One region of the Paenibacillus anseongensis genome, then DNA from elsewhere that is predicted to be linked to it. Evidence: a T-box and tRNA genes for the amino acid it is inferred to sense, from the RefSeq annotation. Region 1 holds a T-box; the other regions hold tRNA genes.
The links. A T-box is a leader RNA that pairs with one kind of tRNA and senses whether it is charged. The one in region 1 lies ahead of GON05_RS15015 (arginine--tRNA ligase), so its partner is inferred to be a tRNA-Arg.
Positions count from the first base shown of each region.

Region 2: it has a tRNA-Arg gene. The T-box ahead of GON05_RS15015 (arginine--tRNA ligase) is inferred to sense a tRNA for this amino acid. The anticodon was not compared.
Region 3: it has a tRNA-Arg gene. The T-box ahead of GON05_RS15015 (arginine--tRNA ligase) is inferred to sense a tRNA for this amino acid. The anticodon was not compared.
Region 4: it has a tRNA-Arg gene. The T-box ahead of GON05_RS15015 (arginine--tRNA ligase) is inferred to sense a tRNA for this amino acid. The anticodon was not compared.

Region 1 covers NZ_WSEM01000015.1:51,245-56,995, forward strand. The annotation lists gene GON05_RS15005 (GDYXXLXY domain-containing protein) at 1-1,194, shown strand, start outside; gene GON05_RS15010 (EamA family transporter) at 1,254-2,138, shown strand; T-box leader at 2,187-2,407, shown strand; gene GON05_RS15015 (arginine--tRNA ligase) at 2,461-4,350, shown strand; gene GON05_RS15020 (hypothetical protein) at 4,693-5,325, shown strand; gene GON05_RS15025 (threonine synthase) at 5,387-5,751, opposite strand, start outside.
Region 2 covers NZ_WSEM01000023.1:265,559-271,309, reverse strand. The annotation lists gene GON05_RS27605 (stalk domain-containing protein) at 13-1,782, shown strand; gene clpP (ATP-dependent Clp endopeptidase proteolytic subunit ClpP) at 2,221-2,802, opposite strand; tRNA gene GON05_RS27595 (tRNA-Arg) at 3,027-3,098, opposite strand; gene GON05_RS27590 (sugar-binding transcriptional regulator) at 3,332-4,354, shown strand; gene gap (type I glyceraldehyde-3-phosphate dehydrogenase) at 4,433-5,437, shown strand; gene GON05_RS27580 (phosphoglycerate kinase) at 5,574-5,751, shown strand, end outside.
Region 3 covers NZ_WSEM01000007.1:167,434-173,184, forward strand. The annotation lists gene ychF (redox-regulated ATPase YchF) at 1-1,091, opposite strand, end outside; gene GON05_RS07825 (PilZ domain-containing protein) at 1,170-1,922, opposite strand; cyclic di-GMP riboswitch class I at 2,005-2,092, opposite strand; gene tadA (tRNA adenosine(34) deaminase TadA) at 2,325-2,828, shown strand; tRNA gene GON05_RS07835 (tRNA-Arg) at 3,238-3,311, shown strand; gene GON05_RS07840 (stalk domain-containing protein) at 3,362-4,279, opposite strand; gene GON05_RS07845 (helix-turn-helix domain-containing protein) at 4,749-5,751, opposite strand, start outside.
Region 4 covers NZ_WSEM01000008.1:886,467-892,217, reverse strand. The annotation lists gene asnB (asparagine synthase (glutamine-hydrolyzing)) at 1-1,567, opposite strand, end outside; gene GON05_RS11605 (hypothetical protein) at 1,742-2,098, shown strand; gene GON05_RS11600 (DUF4023 family protein) at 2,145-2,258, shown strand; gene GON05_RS39705 (hypothetical protein) at 2,329-2,457, shown strand; tRNA gene GON05_RS11595 (tRNA-Arg) at 2,896-2,969, opposite strand; gene GON05_RS11590 (hypothetical protein) at 3,149-4,042, shown strand; gene tig (trigger factor) at 4,153-5,454, shown strand; gene clpP (ATP-dependent Clp endopeptidase proteolytic subunit ClpP) at 5,654-5,751, shown strand, end outside.

The DNA of each region.
Region 1 (5,751 bases):
GGTTTTGGACTTGTTGTTGTAACGAGCATGATCTTTTTGAAAAAGCTAAATGCGTTAGTGAGGTACACCATACTCATCAGCGGACTGCTTCTTGGAGCGGGAGCGGCTGTGTTTGCAGAAAATATCCCCGTCCAATTCGCTTTCTTAGCGCTTACAATCGCCGCGTTTATCTACATTGCCGGGATGGTGCATCGCATTTTTTTCTTCCTTGCGGCAATTTTGATCACAGCTGCGATATTAACCAATTGGCTCAATAGCAGTGTTGTCATTTTGTCAGTGATTACGGGCTTATTGTTCGTCCTGTTTGCAGGCGGGCAGGTCATCCGGAATGCTGCAGTTAGGCAGCCGGTGCTCTATAGCAGCTATCCATCTTTTCTTTTCACATTGTTTGTGTTAACTTTCATGACCGAATCTGCTTGGTATTATGTCACCAACGCCCTGTTCTTTATCCTTGTCGTGCTTGCCTTAGTCGTTAGCAGGCAGCTACACAGCCGTTGGATTTTCGCTTGGTCAATGGGGTTCTGGACAGCTTTCCTCGTGTACAAATATTATGATTTAGCCTGGAAGCTGCTGCACAAATCGATTACTTTTGGCATGATTGGCATCTTGATACTGATCTTTACCGTTTGGTATGAAAAAAGGCATCGCCTTGAAGCTGCCGAACCCGAAACTGCTGCTGGAGCAAACGTTAAAGCGAATCGACTCCTGATTGCCGTGCTAGTGCTGCTGCAGATCGCAGCCATGTCGATACAAATTGGCAAAAGCGAGTGGCTGCTCTCTCATGGACAGCTCATCAAACTCCAGCTTGAACCGCTGGACCCGCGTTCGCTCATTCAAGGGGATTATGTGCGCTTGCGCTATACGATTTCTGAGCCGCCTATTTCCGATATGAAGAACGATGATGTGACATCTAAAAAGAAAATCTCTGTCGTGCTCGCTCCGAACACAGCTACAGATGTGTATGAATTCAAACGTGTCTATACGAAAGGGGAAGAACTTGCCCCAGGAGAAGTGCGTATGAACGGTACTCGAAGAGGGTATGAGGGGATCGATTATGGCATTGAAAATTATTTCATTCCAGAAGGAACAGGCCGTACCTACGAGCAAAACGCCAAGTTTGCGGAAGTGAAAGTTTCTGCGGGCGGAGATGCGATTCTTGAGCGCCTTATACTGCAACAAAGTGTTGTTCAATAAAGATTAATGTGGTAAAATTACCCGATCTTTGCAAGAAAAAGAGAGGGGTAGCTGTTCGGATGTGGCTCATGTATTCCGTACTTGCGGCTTTCAGTTTCGGGCTGCGAGGCATTCTGTATCACTGGTCCAGCCAGCAATCATTAAACCGGAATGTGCTGCTATGCGGCACATTTTTCATGGGGGCGTTAATTAGCGGCAGCTGCGCCCTCCTTTTACATCAAGCTTGGACCGTGACTGCGCTGATTGGCGTTCAAATGGGGCTGTTTTCTTTCGGGGCCAATGCCAGTATGTTCAAAGGTTTTGCCGTAGGCAAAGCGTCATTGGTCGCGATCCTGACCGGTTTGCCTTCCGTCGTTGTGGTATTCGTTGCGTATTTGATTTGGGATGAACGGCTTAATATTATGCAGTTTCTAGCCTTTGTTATTATCGTTATCGGAATTTTAGTCGTGCGTTACTCCAATGACATTACGCTCAAAAATTTGCAAGGCGCTGGCTGGGGAGCGCTGGCCTTGATTCTTTTTGCCGCCAATGACTTGTCTAGTAAGTGGACGACCTTGGTCGCGGCCCCGCTGTTTCCAACGTTATTCTGTATGTTTGCTACCGGAACTGTTTGTTTTGGACTGTGGTGGTTGCGGGATCAGAAGCGAAGTAATCATCAGCAGTCTACACAGGTAAAAGTGGCAGCCACCACAGGTTGGACGGAACGACGGACTTTTTTATTCGGGATGATCGTGGGCATTACGAATGTGGTTGGCATGATTTTCATCCTTCATGGATTTGATCATGGCAAGGCAGGCTTGGTTTCGGCTGTTGTCGCATTGAATGTACTGATCGTTCTGCTGTACACGCGATTTGTCTTGAAGGATAAATTTTCAAAGATGGAACAGTCTGGATTGGCTTTGGCCTTTATTGGGATCTTAATGATGAAGGTAGTTGCCTCTTGACAACTCCAACATATTGAAGTAATATTCAGTCAATTCATAACTTGATATGTAACATTGATGAACAGGACAGTAGTTCTTGTCGGACAGTCGCAGCGAGCCGGAATTGGTGGGAACCGGTACGAATGTCAGGAACGAAACGGACCTGGGAAATGGTCTTCCGAAATGAGCAGTAGGGAGATCCGGCATAAGCCGTTATCGTTGGAGGGGTTAAATCTGTAGATTTAACACTTAGAGTGGTACCGCGGGAATGAACAGCTCTCGTCTCTTATTTAGAGACGGGGGCTTTTTTGTATGCAAATGATGCCATTTGGGAGGAAATACGATGATTCAACAGCTATTAACCATTGAAATTGAGCAGCACGTCGAAGCCATGTTTCAGGAGTCCGGGACGCAGCGTCCAGCTAATTTGAAAATTTTAACCGAGCATCCGGCGCACCCGGAACATGGAGACTACAGCTCCAACATTGCCATGCTTTTGGCCAAAATACTGCGCAAGTCCCCCTTGCAGATCGCCGGGGAGCTTCAAAGCCGCATCGAGCAGAATGGGCTTGTTCAAGGTTTGTTTAGCAAAGCAGCTGCTGTTGCACCCGGTTTTCTGAATTTTTATATCAACTGGGAAGCCTGGGCCGATGGGGAATTTCAAGCTCCAACGAAGCGCACCAGCCGCAGTAAACAAAGCAAGGTACTGGTGGAACATACCTCCATTAATCCTAACAAAGCGGCACATGTAGGGCATTTGAGAAATTCTTGTATCGGTGACTCTTTGTCACGTATGCTATCGCATGCCGGGTATGAAGTGGAGGTTCACAATTATATTGATGACCTCGGGAATCAATTAGCCGATACGGTGGTAGGTATTCTTCATACGCAAACGGAGGGAAGTTTTCCACGTTTCGGGGATTTTTGTTGGGAAACTTACGCTAAGGTGAATCAAGCCTATAAAGATCAGCCGGCGTTAGCCGAGCAGCGATCTGTGGTCCTCCATGCCATTGAAAGCGGGACATCGAATCTTGCGTGGATGGGTGCTTTGGTTGCGGAGCGAATTGTGCGTGAGCAGTTGGAGGAAATGAAGCAATTTGGCATCTCCTATGATGTGCTGGTGTGGGAAAGCAGCATTGTTCGTGCCGGATTCTGGGATACCACTTTCGAGCTGCTGAGTAAAACGGAAATGTTTCATAAGGTGACGGAGGGGAAACTGGCAGGCTGTTGGGTACTGAAGAACCTCGAAGAAGGCGGAGCTGAAACCCCAGCGGACAACCAGGATTTTCAAGGGGATAAAGTGCTTGTTCGTTCAAATGGCATTCTTACCTATACCGCGAAGGATATAGCGTATCACCTGTGGAAATTCGGACTGCTGGAAAATGATTTTGTGTATAAAAAATGGGAGGATGGCTTGTGGTCAACGGCTGCTCAAGGAAGTAAAAAAACGATCGGGCGCGCAGATATGGTCATTAATGTCATTGACTACCGTCAGCAGTATCCGCAAGAGATGGTGAAGCTGGCACTTGAAGTGCTTGGTTATCAGCAGCAGGCTAGCCAACTCAAGCATGTCAGCTACGGCGTTGTTTCTTTAAGTCCAGATACAGCGGCAGGGCTTGGTCTGGATACTTCCGAAGGCAAAAGTTCCTATGCGATGTCAGGCCGTCAAGGCATTGGGATTAAAGTCGCAGACCTGCTTGATCGCATGGAGAAAGTGATCGATGCCAAACGTTCAAGAAAAGCGGGAATATCCAGCAGATCCATCGCCGCGGCTGCGATCCGTTACTATTTGCTAAAATATCAGCTGCAAACCGAAGTGATTTTTGATCTGGAGCAAGCGACCGAAGTGACAGGGAATACAGGCGTTTATTTGCTGTATGCTTACGCAAGAGCGAACCGTATTTTGGACAAAGCGAAGGTGGACGATCGTCTGCAAGCCATAGCGGCCAAGTTTCATGGAACTCTTCTGGAAGATCAGGAATACCAGCTGCTGAGGCATATCGCTTACTGGCCGGAAACTTTGGAGAATGCCACTGCTCAGTTGGCTCCTAGTCTAATTTGTCATTATGCGTTTGAATTAGCATCTTTGTTCAATCATTTTTATAGTGCATGTCCGGTTTTAAAAGGGAGCGAAGAGAGCATTTCCCACCGCTTATGGATTACACAAACGGTGAAGGCTACCCTTCATGAAGCGCTTGAACTGCTTGGTATGCCGACTCCTAAACGATTATAAAAAACTCCCTTAGATAGAGCCTAATGTGCTTCCCTTATGTATTTGCTGATACAGCCTGTCAACGGGCTGCATAAAAAGCAGAAAAAGCGCTAGCCCCTTCCGAGTTCGAGCATGAAGTGCCATGTTTGCTGAGATAGCAGCGGAAAAACAAAAGTGAGAGTCAGACAATCCGTGAGTGCAACCATTGGTCAAGGCGGGAATTCGATCTCGGTGAACGCTTCTGAGGTTGGTGTCGTCCGCATTCGTCCTTAAAAATGCAACAATAGCTTTCTGATCTGGATTAAATGCGGTACAATAGGGATATTCGTGCCAATATGAATGATTCAGGAGGCTTTTACCACAATGACAGAAAAAGAGATCGAAACACAAACCGAAGAAAATAACGAACAAGATTTGGAACAAGAACAGGCCCAGATCATTATGACTTGGTTTCAGCACATAAACGAAGTTATGAAGGCGCAATTTCCCGAATATGAAGTCGAGGGACAAATCGGAAATAACCCAACGTATGGCCCGATGTTTGCTTTTACACTAAAAAAAGATGAGAAGTTCACTTCATGTGGATTTTTCCTCAACGAAATTATGCGAAATTTCCAAACCAATCCGAACGCTGGACTCTGGCTTTCTTCCTTCTTTGTTGACTTGTTGAGAAGCCCGGAGAATCATGCGCTTCCTAATCCACCGCAAACGGAAGACCAAGCAAAAGAACTTCTGGATAAACATATTGTTCCTTACTGTGCATCAGCTGTTCGTGAAGAGTTCCCTGATCAAAAGATTTATGTTGATTTAGAGCTTCATGAGGAGCATGGCCCGGTTCTGGAAGCCGGCTTCGTTGCTGTGCAAGACGGGAACAACACTTGTGCCCTTCCGCTGCAATATTTAATGACTTTATTCTTATTGAACCGTGATCCGGCAGAGCCTCTGATTCAAGCGATGTACCGTTTGTATGAGGAAAATAATCTAGGTCAAGCTTAGATTCGCTAAACATAAAAGGACCGTCAGGAAGGAGCAATTCTTTCCTGACGGTTTTTCTTGTTCAGCGCCCAAGCGACTTATAATCCGCATAGCTCCTTATCTTTGGAACGGAGGACATACGTTCCAACTGCGCATATTTCATGGCATGCGAAGTGTTAAACAGCACGACTGAGTCGGTGGGACGCAGCCAACCACTGTCACAGAGCTCGATCAGGCCTGCCCAGGTGGCAGAACCTTCCGGCGAGGAAGAAATGCCTTGGGCGCCTAAAGAGCGTGTGGCATCGGCGATCTGGCTCTTGGATAAGGCGAGTGCTGTACCGCCGCTTTCCTTCACGATTGACAAGATCAGAGGCAGATCAGGTGGCAGAGGCACTCGCATGCCTGTCGGACTAGGTTCTTTGGCTGTTCCGGCCTGATTTCTTGCCG
Region 2 (5,751 bases), on a different contig from region 1:
GTTAGAGAGAGAATGAAATGGAATGCTTTAAGGAAAGAGATTACTGTTATGCTCGCTTTACTAGTGTTTCTGGCTAGTGCGATTTCAGCACCAGCAGCGCATGCCGTATCGGCGAGTTCGTCCTTTATTTTACTTTATATCGATAAGTCAGAAGCTTTCGTGAATGAGGATCAGATTCATTTGGAGTCGCCAGCTACGATTATCAACGGCAGTACGTTTGTTCCTGCCAAGTTCCTGGGCGATACTATGGGCTTCAAAGTAGAGTGGAATAACGATTCCCGGACGATTCAAATGACACCTCCAGGCTACAACATCGTGTTGGATGCTGACCATAAGACAGTTACGACCAATGGCGTGGATACGCCTTTTAACTCGGTTGCGGCGATTGTGAACGGGAAGCTTCTGGTCAAGCTGACATGGCTTGCGGATTATATGGGCGCGAAATACACGTACAACAGCGAATTGCGTCGTGTAGAGATTGTCCACTTTAAGACGCCTGAGGGCATCTACATTGATCAAGACAGCAATTCCCGACCTGTAGCCAAGTTCGCAACTGCGAAGCCTACTTACCGCCTTGGAGAGCCTGTGAAGTATGTAGACTTGAGCTACGATCCAGATGCGGAAGGTATTGCATCCTACGATTGGGTTGGCAAAGAAGAAGCGTTCTTCAAACCAGGCAAGTATCCGGTCACTTTGACCGTGAAGGATCGCCATGGACACGAAAGTAAATTATTCAAAAGTTATGTAACGGTTGAAGACGTGCCTTATTTGAGCCAAGTGGAGTACCCGATTTATACAGCTCCTGTGGGCAGTTTCATCAAATCGGACTGGGGAACTATTTGGTCCCATTTCAACGAGCTGCCGATGCTTCCTAAGAAAGTAACGGAGCTTACTGACCGTACATTGCTGGTAAGCGACAGTCCCGAAGAGTTTACGGAAAAAGGCATTCTGTATCAGGACAAAATCAATGGGAAAGCGCGTTTGTATGCTGACCATATCAACGGCACGAAACAAATCATGACAATGGCGATCTTCGCCACGAATAATACGGATAAACCGGTAACCATCAAGACGACGAATAAAGGTGAGGTATACCCTTCCGTATACGCTAACTTGATCGGCAGCGAAGCTTCTGTAGACTTCCTGTTGAACAATGTGTACACAGATACAATGACGGTTGCTCCTCATGAGACTTATGTCTATGCGAAGCTTCCAGACTTTTATCCAGGGCAAGGCGTGAACTTGTTCTATGATGTCGAAACAGATGGCGAGTTGCAAATGTCTTTCGCGGTAACGGATCAAAGGTTAACGTCGAATACGGTGAAGGAACTTCCTTTGTTGGCTTTCAATGGCCATGTGAGGGGGACTTTCCCGGTATCCGAAATCAAGTGGGACATTGATGCGGCGAGTTTCGCCAAAACATCGGTGTTGACGATAGGCGATAATAAGACCGACCCGTTCGTCAAAGGTTATGACGTGATACGCAAGGAGAACGTAGAGAACGGCGGAAACTATGGTGTGGTTTATAAAATCCATTCGGATAAGCCGCGCAAAATGGCCGTTATGATTATGGCTAGAGGCGGCGTGTTCAAAGGGCCGTTCAAAATTAACGGCGAGATCGTACCAGTTCCGAGTTCCGGTGTCATTACCGCGTTTGACGGCATGGAAGTGCTGGCTCGCACGACGGGCAAGGAAGACGCGTTGGATATTGAGTTCACGCCTCCGGCGGGCTCAGCGTTCCCGATTGACCTTATTTTCTACCCATTGGATGAGAAAAAGTAAGTGATTGTAAAGAGCCTTGGAGATTCTATCACCTCGCTTGAAAATCGGAAGATATTCGGGTGGATAGGAGCCTCTGGGGCTCTTTTTTTTGCTTTGCAGCAGGGTAACGGGCGGCGGCTTGCTTGCAGCTGGTAGCGGGTAGTCGAACGCGGGGCGCGGCAGGAAGTTTCGTTGTGTAACGGACACACGGGCCGTTATTCTTTGCTATTTACCTGCAGCTAGACAGTTAACGGACTGTGGTGACGTTATTTAACAGGTTTTTTCCGTTGCTAGGGCTATTTATGGTGATTAACGGCTCTGGAGTCCGTTAAATTGCATTTGGAGCCTAAAATCGAAAAATAGAGGCTGTGAGGTCTGTTAGAGAGCAACCAGCCAATCAATAAAAAAACCAGCCGCAAGGCCGCTCGGAGGAGCAGCCATGCAAGCTGGTTATTTGTATTAGACGCGCTCGATTACTTTATCGATGAGTCCGTAGTCGGCTGCTTCAGCAGCACTCATGAAGTTGTCGCGGTCTGTATCTTTTTCGATGCGTTCGAACGTTTGTCCTGTGCGCTCTGCAAGGATTTTGTTCAGGTTGTCTCTCATTTTCAAAATACGCTTCGCGCGGATTTCGATGTCGGAGGCTTGACCTTCAGCGCCGCCAAGCGGTTGGTGAATCATGACTTCGCTGTTCGGAAGCGCGTAACGCTTGCCTTTGGCGCCGGCTGTTAGCAGGAATGCGCCCATCGAAGCAGCCATACCAACGCAGATCGTGGAGACATCCGGCTTGATGAACTGCATCGTGTCGTAGATCGCCATACCGGCTGTGATGGAACCGCCAGGGCTGTTAATGTATAGCGAGATATCTTTATCAGGATCTTGTGCGGCCAAGAATAGTAACTGAGCAATGATGGAGTTTGCCACAACATCGTTGACACCCGTGCCTAAGAAAATGATGCGGTCTTTCAGCAAGCGAGAGTAGATGTCATATCCTCTTTCACCGCGTGCGTCCTGTTCGACGACCATAGGGATAAAACTCATGAGAATGACCTCCTTGGGGTGGGTAGATGGTTTTAAAATTGGTGCCTGGGGCCAAAGTCATGCTATGAGTTATGAAATTGATCTCCCGCGTACATACTATTTACAGTATCTACAAGTATGATAACGAAAAAACCTTCGAAGGTCAAGAAAGGTCAAACTAACAATAAAAAAAATCAGTCAACCGACTGATTTCTCTAATGTTTCTCTTATTTCCATGTCATTTACGCGCCCGAAAGGAATCGAACCTTTATCTCAGGCTTCGGAGGCCTACGTCATATCCATTGGACCACGGGCGCATGTTTCAAAAAAGCGAAGCAAGGGTTATTATATGTCACCTCCGTGCAAAAAGCAATACCGTAAGCCCTTACAGCACATTTTATTGAAATTGTTTGAACAATTGTTGAATGTTAAAGACTTATTGGTTATAATAAACGTGTAAGGCCATTTTTTTTCACCCGGGTGGGACGCAAAATGTATACCCGGGACATAAAACGTCCATCACTGGATCAGGAGCGTCGAACGTCGATATATGAGAGAAATTCTAGACATTCAGAAAAAGCTCTTGCCGGATCTCATGGACATCATGAAGAAGCGATACTCGATTCTGCATCATATCTTAATCTCTGGTGTTGTCGGACGTAGAACGCTAGCTTCTTCGCTCGATATGACGGAGCGGGTGCTCCGCGGAGAAGTAGATTTCCTTAAGGAGCATGGGCTTTTGGAATCGGACGCCTCAGGGATGAAGATCACGGAGTCCGGCCGTCAACTGCTCGAGGATATGCTGCCGATCATTAAGATCGCTTTTGGATTGACGGATTTGGAAGAAAGCATCGCGAAAGCGTACGGTCTCTCGCAAGTCATTGTGGTTCCTGGCGATACGGACACTTCGGTCTTCACGAAGAAGGAGCTTGGACGCGCCGGCGCAGCGGCACTGCGCAAATATGTGGCCAAGGGCGACATTATTGCAGTAACCGGCGGTTCAACAATGGCGCAAATTGCGAATAACTTGACGATTTCCTCTTCCATGAAAGGCAATTGGTTCGTACCGGCTCGCGGTGGACTCGGCGAAAGCGTGGATATGCAGGCAAATACAATCGCGTCTATTATGGCCAAGAAGACAGGCGGGAAATACAGACTGCTTCATGTGCCGGATCATTTAGGCGAGGAAGCGTATCAGACGCTTATCCAAGATCCGCAGATTCAGGAAGTTGTTGACGCTGTTCGCAGTTGTCGCATCGTAGTTCACGGTATCGGAGATGCTATGGTCATGGCTCGAAGGCGCAAGGTAGATGCCGAAACGACTCGCAGCTTGCAGGACGATGGGGCTCTGGCAGAGGCATTCGGGTACTATTTTGACCGCAAAGGAAATGTCGTGCACAAAATGCCTACAGTCGGGCTTCGTCTGGAGGATCTGCAGCGGACAGAGGTTGTGATTGGCGTAGCAGGCGGCAAAAGCAAAGGTGAAGCGATTGCTTCCGTTCTAAGGCACGGGCAAGAAGATGTGCTGGTCACGGACGAAGCGGCGGCACTTGAAATTATGAAACATGTGTAATTGGACATCATAACGTGGGCTTGTACCAGCTGCGTTTTGAAATAAATAAATCTTTTTTAATCTTAGGAGGAATTCGCTATGGTAAAAGTAGGTATTAACGGTTTCGGACGTATTGGTCGTAACGTGTTTCGCGCAGCTTTGAACAGCTCAGAAGTACAAATCGTTGCAGTAAATGATTTGACTGACGTTAAAACACTGGCTCACTTGCTTAAATATGACACAACTCACGGTAAACTAGACGCAACAGTTGAAGCTGGCGAAGGCGAATTGATCGTTAACGGTCGTTCCATCAAAGTTTTTGCTGAGCGTGACCCTGGGAACCTGCCATGGGCATCTGTAGGCGCTGAAATCGTTGTTGAATCCACTGGTATCTTCACAGCGAAAGAAAAAGCATCCCTTCACTTGAAAGGTGGAGCTAAGAAAGTTATCATTTCCGCTCCTGCTTCCGACGAAGATATCACAATCGTACTTGGCGTAAACGAAGACAAATACGATCCAGCAGCTCACACAATCATCTCCAACGCATCTTGTACAACAAACTGCTTGGCTCCTTTCGCGAAAGTTATCAACGATAGCTTCGGAATCGTAAAAGGTATGATGACAACTGTTCACTCTTACACAAATGACCAATCCGTGCTTGACGTTCCTCACAAAGACCTTCGTCGTGCTCGTGCAGCAGCTGAGAACATCATTCCTTCCAGCACTGGCGCAGCAAAAGCAATCGGTCTTGTTCTTCCAGAACTTAAAGGCAAATTGAACGGTATGGCTATGCGTGTTCCTACACCTAACGTATCCGTAACTGATCTGGTTGTTGAACTTAAAGTTAACGTAACTGTTGACGAAGTAAACGCAGCTCTGAAACAAGCTTCCGAAGGCCCTCTTAAAGGCATTCTGAACTACACAGAAGAGCCGCTTGTATCCAGCGACTTCAATGGTGACCCAGCATCTTCCACAGTTGATGCATTGTCCACAATGGTAGTTGGCGACAACATGCTGAAAGTAGTTTCCTGGTACGACAACGAGTGGGGTTACTCCAACCGTGTAGTTGACTTGGCTGCTTTCATCGCTAAAAAAGGTCTGTAATTTCATACAACACACACTAACAACCACATGAAGAGGAGAAGCGATTCTCCTCTTTATGTGCGATTGTTGCCTATATAAGTTGATCGGAAACAGGAAGTACGGAAGTAAACCATATACGTTCAGGAGGCTTTAACTTATGAGTAAGAAAAGTGTTCGCGATGTTGAAGTAGCTGGTAAAAGAGTATTCGTTCGCGTTGATTTCAACGTACCTGTAGAGAATGGTCAAATCACGGACGATACACGTATCAGAGAAACGCTCCCTACGATTAAATACTTGGTAGAGCAAGGCGCTAAAGTTATTCTTGCTGCGCATT
Region 3 (5,751 bases), on a different contig from region 1:
AATCTGAAATGCATAACGTCGCCGTCATTCACTACGTACTCTTTACCTTCCAGACGCACTTGCCCTTTTTCCTTCGCGCCGTTCATGGAACCCGCCGTTACCAAATCCGTATAAGACACAACCTCGGCGCGAATAAATCCACGCTCGAAATCAGTATGAATTACGCCAGCCGCTTGAGGAGCTTTCGTTCCTTTGCGGATCGTCCAAGCTCTTACTTCCTGCACCCCAGCTGTAAAATACGTATACAAGCCAAGTTTGCGATAAGCTGCTTTAATCAATCTATTCAAGCCGGACTCTTGAAGTCCCAACTCTTCGAGGAACATTGCTTTTTCTTCATCTTCTAGCTCAGCAATCTCGGATTCCACCTTCGCGCTGATCGAAACAACTTCGTTGTTTTCTTTCGTAGCGTATTCCTGAACGATTTTAACAAATGGATTCTCATCCGCAGTTGATACTTCGTCTTCGCTCACATTGGCCGCATAAAGAACCGGCTTCATGGTCAACAAGTGAAGGTCGCGAACAAGCAGCTTCTCATCGTCGCTCAAATCGATGCTACGCGCTGGCAGATCGTTATAAAGAGCTTCCTTGATGCGTTCCAAACACTCAACCTCAGCAACAACTTTCTTGTCGCCGCCTTTCAGGTTTTTGCGGGAACGCTCGATTTTTTTCTCAACCGACTCAATGTCAGCCAAAATCAATTCGAGATTAATCGTCTCGATATCGCCAATCGGATCAACTTTACCGGAGACGTGGGTAATATTATCATCCTCAAAACAACGGACAACATGCACAATGGCATCCACTTCACGAATGTGTGCCAAAAATTTATTTCCAAGCCCTTCGCCTTTGCTCGCGCCCTTCACCAAACCCGCAATATCAACGAATTCGAAGGCTGTCGGAACAATGCTCTTAGGGACAATCATCTCTACCAGCTTGTGCAATCTCTCGTCCGGTACTTCAACTACCCCAACATTCGGATCTATCGTACAGAACGGATAGTTTGCAGATTCTGCCCCCGCCTGTGTAATTGCATTAAACAATGTCGATTTTCCTACGTTCGGTAGACCGACGATACCTGCTTTCAAAGCCATCGTAGTTACAACTCCTTAATTTTCGAAAATCATCCTTCTTATTATATAGTACTTGGAACGCAAAAAAAAGCCTGTAGGCTACTGATTAGCCGCAGACTTTTTTTCCAGTGCTTTTTTTGTTTCATTTTCCCGCTTCTGGACGAAGTACGTTTCAATCTGATTTTTTAAAATAAATCCGCGCAGCGCGTTCGTTTTCTCATCCGGGATGCTGACAAAACTAGCACCATAATAGTAGCCGTCATTTGTTTTTTCTTGCCGAACAATTTCCATTGTACAAGGCACCAAAAAGCCCAAAATTAACTCCACTTCCAGTTGAGAGTTCTTTTGAATAACTTTTTCAAGCATAGCATTTTCACTGATCGTAAATCCTAAACCATTAATAGATAGATTTTTGATAGAGAATCGAATCGGTGTATCAAAATGATGTTTGAGCTTCTTGTTTCTATCCTGGAGCGCGAAAAGAAGCCCTTCATTCTTCACATCTACGCGAGGGAACTCCCGCTTTTCCGTGAACTTCCTGCGATTTTCAGGAGGATTCAGAACTATCAACGAACCCTGCTCCTTGGCCACAACCACCGTATCCATAACAAACAGCCCGGATTTCGTATACACTGTCATTTTACACTTATCTCCCAGTGCAAAAACATGGTACTCCGGCAGCTCCACTTCAATAATGTCACCTAGTGCATAGGTCAACACGCCAGTGGCTACGAAATCTTCCTTGCTCAGCATCGCTTTGCTGTCAATCATTACATCAGCGTCGTACCCTTCCTTGCTGCCGTAAAACTTAGCAGATTTTTGTTTGCTGTTGCTAACCACTTTGTTGATCACCCCTCCCCGCGTTCCATATAAAAAAATAGACTGCCCCTGCTTTGGGGACAGCCTATTACCTCAATCTGAAAAAGCATCGATTTTCGGTAACCAGGCTGTCGTAGTTCCATAGGAACCGTAGACCCTCGGCTTTGCGTCCTTACCTTTCGGTAAGTTTGCCATTATCGAACCTGCAAATGATTTGTCATGCTTTGTCGTACAATATCGTGATTTATGGTCTAAAAGACCTACGTTATCTTTCATTATACGGATGGATTTCCCTATTATCAACTAATTCTCTTGCATACATCTGGTATTTGTTGTATGAATGTTAGAAGAATTAAATATCCACAACTTTTTGAGTTATACACATTGTTATCCACAGGTTGTTAACAACGAATGCTTGTTCGATCCTTTGTTCACATGTGGATAAGATTATTTTTAGTGAGGTGTCCCCCTGTGGATGAATATAGTGAACATATCCCCTGGATGAAAGCGGCCATAGAGGAAGCGCGTAAAGCCGAAGCCATTCGAGAGGTGCCGATTGGTGCCGTTGTTGTCTATCAAGGGGAAATTATCGGCCGCGGCTACAATCTTCGCGAAACGACGCTGGATCCGCTCGCTCACGCTGAGATGATCGCTATTAAGCAGGCCAGCGAGCATCTGCAAGCGTGGCGCTTGCTTGACTGCAAGCTCTACGTTACGCTGGAGCCTTGCCCGATGTGTGCAGGCGCGATTGTTCAAGCGCGCGTTCCGCAGGTGATCTACGGCACAACCGATCCCAAGGCCGGCTGCGCGGGAACGTTGATGAACTTGCTGCAGGAGGACCGGTTCAATCACCGGGTCGATGTGATCAGCGGCGTGCTGCAAGAGGAGTGCGCGACGATGCTGACGCAGTTTTTCCGCAAGCTGCGCGGGAAGGAATAGCGCGTTGGCCCTGGCTTTAGCTTTTTGGCTTTTGGCTTTTGGCTTTTGGCTTTGGACTTTGCCGTTGGGGTTGGCCGCTAGGCTGAGTGCGAGCTAGTTTCGCAAGCGGTCGCCTCGCATTGATACGCGAAAGGGAACTAAGATCCCTTATTCGCCGGATCTTAAGTACTTCCACGAGGAAGAGGGAACTGAGATCCGCTATTTTAGCACTTCTAGCCGAAATCTTGGCTAATTAGGCGAAATAAAGCCCTGTAGTTCCGTCTGAACCTTTGAAGTGTGCGGTTTTACTCAAATAGCGCCTTGTAGTTCCCCATCGCACGATGCAGTTAGCGAATTTCAACTACAAGTTAAATCTTGCCACTCAAAGGTTGCGCCATATAAGGCTTCGTGCTATCATAATCTTTGCCAAGCGCCCGTAGCTCAGCAGGATAGAGCAACAGTTTCCTAAACTGTAGGCCGGATGTTCGAATCATCTCGGGCGCGTATACAACATAACGCCAGTTAACGGTATAAGCCGTTAGCTGGCGTTTTTTTCAATCCACAGGACAGTTAAATTCTTTTAAAGCTTTTTTCATATTTTCTTTTAGTTTATCTACATATCCAGTAAGATCACCAGAATGATTGCTAAGATTTGCGTTGTATTGATTGACTTCATTGTTTATCTGCTCTGTGTAAAGAACAGCGATCTCGTGACATCTTGGACCTGTGATTGCCGAATTTGACACGGGCAGCGGTGTAGGCGTTGGTTGAGGTTTATTCGGAACAGATACATCCGTTGTATTATCTACACGCTGAGAGTTCCAAGTCTTCATAAAATGGTATTCTGCTAGGTTGTCCTTACTGCTCTTACTATACTCCTCAGCATTTGATCGTTTGACGGTAACAAAGTTTGTAACCGAGTTATTATGAATAATGCTTACTATCATTGAATCTACAGGTGAATTAACCAAAAAATCGGAGAGCGCAATGGTATGATCTTTATCTGCGCTACTATCATTTGACATTTCTAAATCTACTTTTAAATAAGCGCCATACTCATTATAGATAAGCTGGACATTTTTACCCTGATATTCTTTGGCTTTCTCATTTAATGACGGAATAGTAGCTGCAAAATCTTTCATTGCGTTATCTTCTTTTACTTGAGGAAATGCAAGATCAACGGTGTACTTCTCAGCATCCCATGTTACCGATGCCCCGGCTTGTTTCAACAGGTACAACGGCACAACGGTTCTGCCATCTTGTATCGTAGCAGGCACATCCTCGGCTTGAAGCTCTTTCCCCCCAAATAAAACCTTCACGATTGGAGCCCCCTTGTAGTCCCCATGAAGGCCCGCTGCATGAACGACACCAGCCAAACAGAAAAACGATAGCATAAACACCATTACTTTCTTTTTTTTCATAAAAACTTTCTCCCCCACCCAAATAAGCTTGTTAATTGCCACCTGTAACATTTCTAATATTTCTAGAAAATTCCTGCAAAAATTCAACTTTTTCTACCTATCCACATGTTAATAGACTTCCTGCCCGCTAAGAAAAAAAATCAGCGTTATCAACATCAGCACAAGTACGAGGTTTTTGAAACGTTATTAACAACGAAAAAGAGGGAGGTTATCCCCAATTGGGTAGGTAAGGGCACCAAAAAGTAGTACTTAGGAAAAAGCATGCACTGTGTTGTACTTTTTACAACAAAAAGACGGAGGATCGGCCTCAAATTGCAGTTTCGTTGTACTTTGTGCAACACTTCGGAGAGGGAGGGACGGTATTAACCCCATACAGGCCAAAATGAGTGTAGATCATGCAATGAAGATGACGATTCCAGGTTAAAACCGCCTTCAGTATTGTATAAAGTACAACATAGGGCGGGGCGGCATCTCTGCGCAAAAAAAAGAGCCCACCGCATCAAAAAGCGGCAGGCCCTCCCTACTTCATCCGGTCCCGATACTGTCCCGGCGTCATATTTTCATATTTTCGAAAAAGACGTATAAAATACGATGGCTGATACCCGATCTGCTCCGCAATCTCGTTGACCTTTAAATCAGACTCGACCAGCAGCTTCTTGGCTTTATCCATCCGCAGGGTGATCAAATAGTCGATGAAATTCACGCCATTGATTTGCTTGAATGCTTTACTTAGCGCATAGGTCGTTGTATTAAAAGCATCCGCACATTCCTCTAAGGAGATGTCACTGCTCATAAAACGCTCCTGAATCCGATCCGTAACGCGCTCCACCAGACGCTTCATGTGGATGTCCTGGTATTCATTCAGCCCTTCAATATAAGGTGAGATCACCTTCGTCTGGAAAAAGCGGACCATCTGCTCAGGCTCCCGAAGCTGATTCAACTGTTCGTACAAGTTGTAGCCCTCGAAGAAATGATGCGGATTAAAGCCGGACTCCAGCATAGTATGCAGCATACTGCCCAGAACCTGCATGGCTCCTTCCTGGAGGATCTTCTCTTTGCTCGACTGGCGCACAAGCTCATGAACGAAGCTCTCGATCAAGCTCAGCGACTGCTCGCTTTGGCCCATTCGAATGGCTTGCATCAGCTCTTTCTCCAAGGCAAATGGATAATGCACATCGTCGTTGGTGCTCGGCAGCATCTCTTCCAAATCAAGCACTTGATGATCAGCTTTCAAATCCCGATAGCGGATAGAGCTGCGCAAAAATACTAAAAGCTGCGGCAGATCCTGCACGTTCGCGGTTAAACGGCCCATGCACACGGTGGTCTGCATTTTAAGAAGGGAGCTAATGGTTTGTGCCAAATCATTCGCTAACAGATACAGCTCATCCTTGGCCTGCTGTTTCGTCCGATCCATGGGATAAGAGAGCAGAATACCTACGGTCATATCCTGGAAGTTCATAATCTCCGCATTTGGGGTTTGCGTATTTACGATCTCTTGCGCGATATTCGCTGCCGCGAAGGTT
Region 4 (5,751 bases), on a different contig from region 1:
GCAGAACGCCTTTGAGTGCTTTTCGTAAAATGCCTTTTTCTCGGTCTCCGGATGTTTTGATTTCCCAGGGAATATTCCACACATACTCAACAAGTCGGTGATCGCAGAACGGAACACGTACCTCAAGTCCGACAGCCATGCTCATGCGGTCTTTGCGGTCGAGAAGTGTCGGCATGAAACGGGTGATGTTGAGGTAGGACATTTCCCGCATCCGGTTTTGCTGCTGCGTTTCTCCCGCTAGCCGCGGTACTTCGCTTAAGGCCTGCTGATAGCGATTGCTGACGTATTCAACTGGCTTAATCCAGTCAACTAAGTCAGGTGCCAGCAGATCGACCCGGTTAGGCAATTTCAATGACCAAGGGAACGTATTGGCAGAGAGGGCTTCTTCGTTGTGAAACCAAGGATATCCGCCAAAGATCTCATCCGCAGCTTCGCCCGAAATGGCGACCGTAGCTTCCTTTTTAATTTCCCGGCAAAACAAATAAAGGGATCCGTCAACATCGGCCATTCCCGGCGTATCCCGGGCAAAAACGGCTGTTTTCAGGGATTCCACTAGTTCAGGCGTATCGAACTCAATATAATGGTGCTCGGTACCAAGATGCTCTGTCATCCGCTTAATCCAAGGTGCATCCGAGTTTGGTTGAAAGAGATTGGCTTTGAAGTGCTTATCATTATCTTTGTAATCGACTGAAAAAGTGTGCAAAGCGCCTTTACCGCTTTCTTTGTAATGCTCCGCGGCAAGTGAGGTCAGTGCGCTGGAGTCAAGCCCTCCGGATAGCAACGTACAAATCGGTACGTCGGAGACGAGCTGCCGCTGGGCGGTGTCGCTTAGCAGTTGTTGAACCTGGAGCGCCGTCGCTGCCACATCATCCGGATGAGGTTGGCTTTCCAGCTTCCAGTACGTTCTGATGGATAGGCCATTGCGGTCAAAAATAGCGCATTGTCCCGGTTTCAGCTCCGACATATTGCGATAAATGCCATGTCCCGGAGTGCGCGCAGGACCCACTGCGAAGATCTCGGCCAACCCTTCTGCGCCGACTTCCGCCTGAAAGTCAGGGTGAGCGAGGATGGCTTTTGGCTCAGAACCGAATAGAAGGACGCTGTTCTGATGAGAATAAAAAAGCGGCTTTACGCCAAGCCGGTCTCTGACCAAAAAGAGGGATTGCTCCTGGTCGTTCCATGCTGCGAAGGCGAAGATACCATTCAGACGGTCTACACAAGCCCGCCCCCATTCAATGAAGGCAACAAGCAGCACCTCGGTATCGCAGGTTGTTCGAAAATGATGTCCGCGCAGTTCGAGCTCTTTCTTCAGCTCGGGGGCATTGTAAAGTTCGCCATTATATACGATCGTATAGGTGTAGTCTCCTTGTTTCCGGATCATGGGCTGAGCGCCGTTTTCCGGATCCATTACACTAAGACGTCGATGGCCCAGGGCACAGTGCTGTGAGATCCAGGTGCCAGAAGCATCCGGTCCACGCAAATGGAGCGTTTCCGTCATATTTTCTAGAATGGACGGGTACCCGGTCAAGTCTTTCCGCCAATCTATCCAACCCGTTATTCCGCACATAGACGTTCCTTCCTTTCTTTATGAAGAGAGCATGATGATAAAGGGTATGCAAATTGGGAATATATAATGTCTGTCCAAGAATAGCGAGAAATGTCATCGGATAGATTTTGTGTTTTAAATCCAAGCCTGTTATTATTAATGAATTATTATTACTAAACAGTAAAGGTGATGGCCATGAAAAAGAAACATTCCAAAGCACAAATCGATTATCTAGCCTCCAGAGAGCATTTTTTGCAAATTAGTAATCAAGCGGATAAACGGATTGCCGATTTGAAAGAGGCGGGCCAAGAAGTCGGACAGGCTGAACTGGAAGATATCATTGAACGTGTTGGCCTGCACCGTGCCTATAATGAACTGACACAAGCGGAGAATTTGCTGATTAATTGGACACAAATCGCCATTAAAACAGAGCCTGAATTCATTGCCAATCGCAGTAATTTCGAGGAACTTTATGAAAGAGTCAAAACAGATGCAGAAGCTAGAGGCGCTCTTCTAAATTTAGCCATGCGTTTAAATCTTGACCTTGCGTGACATTCTAAAGGGGTAGTGCCATTCTTTCTTCAGGAGGCGAATGCTCATGGATAGTCATTTCATTAGCAAGCTGCACGACAAGCAGAGGAAAGCCGCGAAGAATTTCAGGACACAAGGTGACGGTCAGCCAGGCAGTAACTTGCCTCACAAGAAGCACTAAAGTCTAATGGCATTAACAAGAGCCTGTAGAGATCACTCTACGGGCTCACCTTACTAGGAGGGAATTCATCATGGGCAAAAAAAGTATGAAACAAAAAGCGCAAAGCACGATCGATCATTCGAAGCAATCTTCACGCGTGCAGTCTAATTTGGATTCAACTGAGCCTGGCCATCATCAGCCGAATCGGCCTTCTGTGTAGGAATGTAGGAACGGATTTGTATTTTAAAATAATGCTTCAAGAAGCCGCAACCTAAGGTTGGCGGCTTTTTCTATTTAGAGGAACTACGGGCCACTATTCTAGCAAATTCAGCCTATATGAGCGTTCAGCGGAACTACAGGGCCTTATTTGACCGCCTCATCCCGTTTTCTTTAAGAAAACGGACAAATAAAGGCCCACAGCTCCTCTCCGGCGAAAAAGGGCATATTTCGATGAAATAGCGCCCTGTAGTTCTCTTCGTAAAGTACCGTTGGAGGATTTATCTTCTCCTCCGTAGTTTAGCTTGTTAAGAGCGCCAAGAGAGAGATAGCAGCAAATTTCATTGAGTGGATTGCTGCATACAAATAGAGGGGGAAGCTTCGCTTACCCCTCTAACAAAAAAAAGACCGCGAATTCTCGCGATCTTTTCTCCTTGCAATACGTCCCAGGAGGGATTCGAACCCCCGACCGCACGCTTAGAAGGCGTGTGCTCTATCCAGCTGAGCTACTGAGACATGGACCTCTTCTTACCTAGCAGCGTGTAGCTGTTTGGCGAAGCAAGAGTTATATTATCATATCTTTTTAAGAGAAGTCAACACTTGTTTTAAAATTATTTTGCAATCACCCGAACAATCAAGTAAACTGTCACCAGCAGACCAAGATTTCTGAGGTGATCCACATAACCGAGTTGTCGATGAATAACGTTATTCTTTTCCCGAAAACAGAGCAATATTACGAAGAGGAACTTACCAGGTTTCTAAAAAACGAACAGTATAGCGATGCTCTTCAACTGCTGACATTTCTGCTTCAATTTCCAGCTGCGCAATCGGATAAGATCGAGCAGTGGGAAGCATTGCGGATTTGGCTGCAAACCATGTTTCCAGAAGAGCTATTCCCTATGCCGAGTCCATCGGAAGAGGATTTAGAGGAAGAAGAGGATTTATTAAGGCAATACATACATGAGAAGTCGTCAGATGATGGGGCATATGCCTTGAAGCTGCTGGACTTGCTCAAAGAAGGTAATTTGGAGCAGCAAGTAAGCAGTCTTGAACAATTGGGTTTTATCGATCAACCCGGCATAGGCTCGGCTATCAAAGAATGGCTTAGCGAAAAGCCGCGGCACCCGCATATCCAGTTCAAGGCGCTGCAGGCGCTTAAGCAAATGGGGGAGCAAGGATTCATTGAGTTTCCCAAAAACGGGAACAGGATTGCCGTCCAGATCGAGGAGACACCGCTGTGCCCGGAGGATTTTCCATCCCAAATTCGTGATATGATTCGCAGAGTCGGGGATATTAGTGAAATAAGCCAGCCGGATTTTGTTTATTTTGCCAAACAAACTTGGCAGGAATTTTTGGCCTATGCCTATGGAACAGCCATCTATTCAGACTTGCTGAAAGCCGAAGAAGGCGCCGTTGACGTATGGGCATCCGCCTTGCACGCGATTTTGCAAGAACGATTATTTGGTTCTGTTAACCGAGAGGAATTGCTAGATAATTACGGGATTGTAGGGTCGATGGCGCTGCAATGGAAGCGGGCGCATCTCGTGCTGCAGGCGTTTGTGAAGCAGTTTAACCCCGATCCGTTTTAGGGTCGAAAGGTCGCCTTGAAATGAATTTGTTATATGTTATAATAGAATGGTTATAATGAGCGTAACGTGAAAATATGTCATCGTACATTTTTGGAAGGGGAAAGCATAAAATGAAAGCAAGTTGGGAAAAAATAGAGAAGAACGTAGGCGTTCTTGAAGTGGAAGTTGGCGCAGAGCGCGTCGCAGATGCATTGGATAAAGCTTTCAAAAAAGTATCCGCGAAAGTAAATGTACCAGGTTTCCGTAAAGGGAAAGTGCCACGTTCAATCTTTGAAGCTAAATTTGGTGTAGAAAGCCTATACCAAGATGCACTAGACATCATTTTGCCAGAAGTTTACGTACAAGCGATTGAAGAGGTTAAAATCGAGCCTGTTGATCGTCCAGAAGTAGACGTAGAGCAATTCGGCAAAGGACAAGTTCTTAAATTCAAAGCGAAGGTTACTGTTAAACCGGAAGTAACGCTTGGCGATTACAAAGGCATCGAAGTTGAAGCTGTAGATGCTAACGTAACGGACGAAGAACTGGACAGCGAGCTTTCCCGTCTGCAACAACGTCATGCTGAATTGGTTGTTCTTGAAGAAGGACAAGCAGCTAACGGCGATGTAGTTGTTCTTGATTTCGAAGGTTTCGTTGATGGCGAAGCATTCGAAGGTGGAAAAGCAGAGAAGTACTCCCTTGAGCTTGGCTCCAACTCCTTCATTCCAGGTTTCGAGGAGCAGCTTGTAGGACTTGGTAAAGGCGAAGAGAAAGATGTTAACGTTTCTTTCCCTGAGGATTACCACTCCGAAGATCTGAAAGGCAAAGCGGCTGTGTTTAAAGTGAAAATTCACGACATCAAACGCAAAAACTTGCCAGAACTTGATGATGAGTTCGCTAAAGACGTAAGCGAGTTCGACACACTTGTTGAGTACAAAGAAGAATTGAAAACTCGCCTTCAAGAGCGCAAAACAAAAGATTCAGAAGCTGCTCTGGAAACAGCTGTTGTTGATAAGGCTGCGGCTAACGCTGATGTTGAAATTCCAGCATCCATGGTAGAAGCAGAACTTGATGTAATGGTGAAAGAATTCGAAAGACGTCTTCGCTCCCAAGGCATGACGCTTGAGATTTACTTCCAGTTCTCCGGTCAAAACGAGAGCGTGCTGAAAGATCAAATGAGAGAAGATGCTGAGAAGCGTGTTCGTAACAACCTTGTTCTTGAAGCCATTGCAGCTGCAGAAAACATCACAGTATCCGACGAAGAAGTTGACGCGGAACTTGAGAAATATGCACCATCCTACCAAAAATCAACGGCAGAACTTCGTGAGCTGTTTGCTTCTAACGGCAGCCTAGATGGTCTGAGCAATGATCTTGTGATTAGAAAAACGGTTGACTTCTTGCTTGAAAATAGCAAGCATGTTTCCGCAGCAGTATAAATAAGGTAAGTAAAGGCACGTACGTAAGCAACGTGCCTTTCTTTTACCCTATTTTAGCCACAAACTGCCTACAAACATAAGAAATCCATTGAATACATAGCAGTCTTCTGAAAAAATGACTTTGCTGCTCAAACATGTTAAACTGTTACTGAATCCCAATTTGGAAAACATGGCTTTGGCCACAAAAGGAGTTGGTACAATGAGTCTTATTCCTATGGTTGTTGAACAAGAGGCACGTGGGGAACGCTCTTACGACATCTACTCGCGTCTACTTAAGGACCGCATTATTTTCATTGG